DNA from 2 places in the Pseudoalteromonas sp. Ps84H-4 genome. Region 1 is predicted to be linked to the other one. Evidence: riboswitches for the same ligand, from Rfam matches in the RefSeq annotation. Region 1 holds a riboswitch; the other holds the start of a gene.

What was found. Region 1 has a riboswitch for cyclic di-GMP ahead of NH454_RS17870 (hypothetical protein). Riboswitches for the same ligand answer to the same signal wherever they lie in the genome.
Region 2: linked by a shared signal. The riboswitch ahead of NH454_RS10655 (chitin-binding protein) and the one ahead of NH454_RS17870 (hypothetical protein) in region 1 are both predicted to bind cyclic di-GMP.

The regions. Positions count from the first base shown of each region.
Region 1 is NZ_JAMXSK010000023.1:1,725-4,917, forward strand. It holds gene NH454_RS17855 (thioredoxin) at 1-233, opposite strand, end outside; gene NH454_RS17860 (DUF3365 domain-containing protein) at 387-953, shown strand; gene NH454_RS17865 (zinc ribbon domain-containing protein YjdM) at 1,028-1,363, shown strand; cyclic di-GMP riboswitch class I at 1,762-1,857, shown strand; gene NH454_RS17870 (hypothetical protein) at 1,874-2,623, shown strand; gene NH454_RS17875 (mechanosensitive ion channel domain-containing protein) at 2,695-3,193, opposite strand, start outside.
Region 2 is NZ_JAMXSK010000010.1:67,492-70,684, forward strand. It holds gene NH454_RS10650 (efflux RND transporter permease subunit) at 1-1,467, shown strand, start outside; cyclic di-GMP riboswitch class I at 1,599-1,683, shown strand; gene NH454_RS10655 (chitin-binding protein) at 1,793-2,362, shown strand; gene NH454_RS10660 (S9 family peptidase) at 2,638-3,193, shown strand, end outside.

The DNA of each region.
Region 1 (3,193 bases):
TCACGTTTAGAGTCATGGCACCAAGTGCCTAAAAACACTAACACTTGCTTACCTTGCAGTGCTCTTATAGTACTTAGCTCTTCTTCACTGGGTGAGTAATCATTATATTCTTCACTAAAAGCAGGATAGTCTTTAAGTAAGTCTGCAACGCTGATATCTCCACTATAGGGACCTGAGCTTGCAAATGTAAAAGCAGAAAATAACAATAAAGCGATATAAACTAATTTTTTCATATTTTGTTCTCTGAATATTTTTCTCACCATAACCAATTTAACAGCAACACTCCAGCATGCTATTAACGTGAATCCTGTTTTTTTGCAGCTTAAATTGGCATGTAAAGTAAATGCGAACTACTATATTAGATATATCTAATATAAGGCCTTACAATGCACACTTTAAGAACGATAGCGCTTTGCACCCTATTGCTTTCACCTAACCTTTATGCTGAAACGAATTCTGCTACCCTAGAAACCCAAGCAGCTGAGCGAGCAACTGAATTTGCCACTACGCTCAAATCAGCACTAGGAGCCGCTATAAACCAAGGCGGTTTAGTTGAAGGTATTAACGTGTGCAAAATGCAAGCCCCGGCCATTAGCGATAGCTTATCAACTGATGGTTGGACGGTAGCACGTAAAAGCACTAAAAACCGAAATCCGAACAATAAACCAGATGACTGGGAAGCTGAAAAAATCGCCCAGCTAGTTGATATGATCAGAAACTCAGAAAGCATTGATAATGTGACTTTCTCGACCAATAAAGATGGCCAATTCCGCTTTGCTAAAGCAATAAAAGTCGCGCCAGTTTGCCTCAATTGTCATGGTCAAACGATTGCTCCAGAAGTAAAGCAAGTGCTTAGTGAGCATTACCCCCATGATTTAGCCACAGGCTATCGGCTTGGTGATTTAAGAGGAATATTCTCTATTACCAAAACACTTGAAACGTCTGAGCCATAAAATATAAGCCTTATGCTCGCTTAGTTTGCTCTTAGCCATTAAAATACGCTTTTAAAATTAACCAAGGTGTTTTTATGTCTTTTCCTCCTTGTCCAAGATGTAATTCTGAATACGTATATGAAGATCAAAACAACTTAGTATGCCCAGAGTGCGCTCATGAGTGGGATCCAAATGCTGTTAACAACGATGATGTGATCGATGTAAGAGATGCTAACGGCACCTTATTGGTCGATGGCGACAAAGTGACTGTTGCGAAAGATTTAAAAATTAAAGGCAGCTCACAAGTAATTAAAATTGGTACCAAAGCCGTGATCCGCCGCGTGTTAGATAAAAAAGACCACGAACTAGACTGTAAAGTTGATGGCGTCGGTGAAATGATGGTAACCGCTAAGTTTGTTAAAAAAGCTTAATAAACATATAGAGCAGTGCCTAATATAAAAACACTGCTCAATCAGTATACTTTAAAGAAATAAAAAACGTTTCAAATAAAATACCATTTTTATTCAAAGCTATAGAACTTCACTAAAATATATTCTATTTAGAATCAAAATCATAAAAAATACCCAAAAACAACACACCGATCCCAAAACAGAACCAGAATACCTACTTTAAGGTACAGGAATAATAAATTTATACTAATTATTTTGCATTAAATAATTATTCACCTACACTTCTTTTCGATCATTATTTCTTGAATATGGAATATGATTTAAACCACGTTTAAAAAAGCAGGTATTTTGAACACTATTTAGGAACTATAAATAGGTGCTCATGTAGTTATACAAATATGTTTTTAACAAAACTAATGTATTAATACTGCCAAACCTACTGTGAGGTAGGGACGGAAAGCCACGGGTCTTCTCTGAAAGAAGTAAGGAAATGGGAAGATAGCCGGGTTGTGGAATTTGGAATCCAGAACAATGAAACATCACATCTTTAGCACAGCATTACTTGCTGTCGCTTTCACATCAACAGCTTACGCAGTAGACGATCCGAATTTTGGTGCACAGTCATTGCGAGGCGAAATCGGCACGAAAGGAGTTTTCTTGACCATTCCTTACGATGAAGTTCGTTATGGTAATGGTGATAACAAAGCATATATAAAACCTGAAGAATACAAAATGATGTACTCGGATAGCATTGGCGGCAAAGTAACCTGCCCTGCTATTAAAGGGCCAGGTCTAAAAGGATTGAATTACCATCAATTCAAAAACGGCATTGAATGCTCATGGAAATCTCGCCCCGGTAGTAATGCCGAAATTATAACTTTTACTCTGATGCCAGATGGAGACACAGGTAAGTCGCCAAAACACTATCGAGGAAAAAATAAAGTTGTAACATGGACAGGCATTATTAACGATGCTAATAGCCAAGGTGCTGTAACGAAAAGCTATAAAACAACCCTAAGTTTGGATATGTTCGATTACCGTAATGGTAACTCTCATAAAGCTTTTGTTTTCAAGAAGAATCATAAAGTGAAGCTTGGGGATTTTACGTCGACTAAAGGTTCAATCCGTGACTTTATTTGTGACTTCAATGGTCAAAAAATAAATGTACTCAAAGATCATGCACCTGTTGGTCAATTTGGTAAAAAAGGCGTCAAGTGCACTTACATGCTTAAACAAAATGGTAAAGACCCTCATTACTATGGTGAAGTCGTGTTTAAATAATAATTTAGAAAAAACACAATAACTAGCTTTCCTTTTCATTCAAAGCCTAGCCTGCGCTAGGCTTTTTTATTTTACTTTTTTGTCACCACGCCTTCAGGTATATGTAAAGTACGTTGTGGAAAAGGAATTGTCAGGCCTGCATTCTCGATTGACTCTTTAACTTGTTTGTTTAAATCCCAATAGGTTTGCCAATAGTCTTCATTTTTAGCCCATGCTCTTAGCTGAATATTCACCGAGCTCTCAGCCATGGCTGTCACCATCACTTGCGCCGCTGGCTCACTCAGTAAACGGCTTTCGTTCGCGGCAATATCTTTTAGCACCGCAAAGCCATCATCGATTGAATCGGCATATGAAATACCCACAACAATATCCATTCGGCGTTTGCCATTTCGCGTGAAGTTTTTAATATTGTTACCCCACACTATGCCATTAGGTGATGCGATATAAAGACCATCAATCGTTTGAAAAACACTGGTGAATAGGTTTACCTCAGAGACAGTACCTTGCATCGAGCCTATCTCAACAAAATCTCCGACTTTAAATGGCCTTAATATAAGTAACATCATGCCT
Region 2 (3,193 bases), on a different contig from region 1:
CCAAAAGTACCGCATGATTTCCCGCAAATTCGTTTAGAAATGAATGAAAATGCGTCGGATATTCAAACCATTAACGCAATTCGAGAAATTGAAGCGATGGTGGTTAATGTTGATAAAGAAACCGAGCGTGAATTTGGTCAAAAACTTATTCGTGACATTTTAGTCTTTAACCAAGGGCGAACTGAAGCGCAGCTTTTAGCGCCACTTGTTGATGAAGATCTTCGTCCATACAACGCATTTGAATTATCTCGTCGCTGGCGTGAGCAAATGCCAAGTATTGCCGGTGTCAAATCATTACAAATTTACGATGATGTGAATGGTGGCGGCATGGATGGTGAGTTTGGCTACTTACTGTATGGGCCTGACATCGATACATTGAATGAGGCAGGTCGTCGCTTTATTCAATTACTGCAACAGCAAAAAGGCTTATTTGATATTAGCTCAACCATCGACCCGGCGAGCAAAGAAGTGCAATTAAGCTTAAAACCTGTGGCATATGATTTAGGGTTAGATCTTGCCAATATCGCAAACCAAGTTGGCGCAAGCTTCTACGGTGGTGAAGCACAACGTGTTATTCGCCGTGGCGAAGAAGTGCGCGTAATGGTGCGTTACCCTAAACTGACACGTGAAGCATTTGCATCTCTTAAACATGCAGTAATTACAACACCTGAAGGTAAAGAAGTACTATTAGGTGACGTTGTAGAGCTGACTGAAAAGCCAGGTATTAGCTATATTCGCCGCGAAGGAGGTTATCGAACTGTGTATATTTATGGCAGTATCGATGAAGAAGCGATTGAGCCAGGCGAAGTCGTTAAGCAAGTTAAAGAGACTCTGTTACCGCAACTTAAAGAAGAGTATCCATCAGTAAAAACTGAGCTAGGTGGCTCAATTGAAGAGCAGCAAGCACAAGCTAATGAGCAAATTATGTTCTTCATTGGTGGTATGATTTTAGTGTATATCTTGCTTGCAGTACCGCTTAAGAGCTATTCGCAACCACTCATTGTAATGTCGGTTATTCCATTTAGCTTAACCGGTGCAATTTGGGGTCACTTATGGTTTGGTCTAGACATTAGTTTAATGTCGGGCTTTGGCTTAATCGCTGCTGCAGGGGTGGTGATCAATGACTCACTGGTCATGACTGACTTTGTAAACCAAGCGCGTCGCGAAGGGCTTTCTACACGTGAAGCAGTTATAGAAGCAGGGTGTGCACGTTTTAGAGCAATCACACTGACTTCAATTACGACCTTTGCCGGTGTATTACCAATTATGTTTGAAACCAGCTTACAAGCTAAGTTCGTAATTCCAATGGCAGTAGCACTTGGTTTTGCGGTAATGTTCGCAACCTTAATTACATTAGTACTTGTTCCATGTTTGTACATTGTAATGAGTGATGTGGGCAATGGTGTTCTTAATATCTTCCGTGCAGGTTATAGAGTGGTTACCAGAACTAAGCCAGCTCATAATTAGTACAGACTAGCTATTTAAAAGCCAACCAAACGGTTGGCTTTTTTGTTACTAAAATATAGTAACTATTTGCTATATATAATGTTTGATTACATTCTTTTGTTTGATTTGTTTTCTGGTCGCGATTATACTCATTTTGTTTTTGGCAAACTAACTGAAAGGTTAGGACGCAAAGTTTCCGGTCTAAGGTTTTAAGACTATGATAGCGGGACCGCTGATAAGCACATAATCTACGTGCTTTGGTTCTTTTGCCTCAAACTTTACATAAATATTTTGTTCGATTGTTACTATAGTACCTATTCGTTGCTCTTAGGGTGATATTTTGTTTATGCATACGTCAATGGCCTCTGGAAGATGGTTGCCAATTGGTTGCTTAAATCATCATACCCAACTTTTTGTTGGTGATAAGGTGATAGTGACCTTTTATGACATGCAAGGAGAGCTAGTCGATTTATCATTCGAATATGCAATTGTGAGCTCAGATGATGGAGAGCCTCATAATTGGCCTCGCTCTGTGGCTGAACATATTAATGTGCATATTCCGTTGGTTAAAGCGGGCAAAATGACAGAGCAAGGTTTGGTGGTTGCATACCGTTCAAACCAAATTTATGCCCTAGAAGGTTCGGGTATAACACATGTAAAAGTGGCGTTTAATTGCATCGCTAAATGTGAAGAGCGAGTACAAGATAGATTAAACGAGTATGACTATGTCTACCCACAAGCATGCAATGATTACAATGCAGGTGTAAAAGTACTTCAACCTAAAACGGGTCATATTTACATGTGCAAGCCATGGCCGTTTAGTGAATTTTGCCGTGTTAAAGATTCACATAACCCACTCTTTGAACCGGGAGTTGGGAAAAGTTGGGCTATGGCGTGGCAACAAGTGTCACATTAACAGTTTCCCCCTAAATGCTATTTTAGCATTGCTTAGCCCACTCAATTTGAGTGGGCTTTTTTAATACCAACCCGCAATAATACTTAATCATTTTGAGGGATTAAACCTGTCGCTAACTGCGTTAAAAATTTCTCATTTAGAACAACTAAATAAGGAAATTTTTGCCTTGTTATCAACAAGGTTTTATTGCCTCAAAATAGACTGCTTAATTAAGCTGATTGGTATAATTCTGTGATAAACTGCCAGCAATTCGTTTTTTACTTTGGTTTTTTCTTGTGTCATCAAAATCGTATTCTTTGTCTTTATTAGCGCATCCACCTGTTGCCAAAAAACATCCTCATCAATTAACTACTCACCAACAGACTCGCACCGATAATTATTATTGGATGCGTGATGATGAGCGTGAAAATGAGGATGTATTAGCGCACCTAAATGCCGAAAACGATTATTGCGACAAGCAACTAGCAGACATGAAACCTCTGCGCGAACAATTATTTAATGAGTTAAAAGACCGTATTGTAAAAGACGACAACACGGTACCTGTGAAAGATGGTCAGTTTTGGTATCACTCAGAAGTACGTGGCGATGATGAATATGCGCGCCATTATCGCAGCAGCTCAATAGAAGCGCGCGATAAGCACTTGTTGTTAGATGTAAATCAATTAGCCGGCGATTACGAATTTTATGAGTTGGGCGAAGTGGCTATTAGCCCTGACGAACAGCTACTTGCTTACTCAGAAGACACCGAAGGTCGCCGTATATATACCGTGCGTTTTAAAAATATTGCTAATGGTGAGATGTTTAGTGATGTTATCGAAAACACCGAAGGTC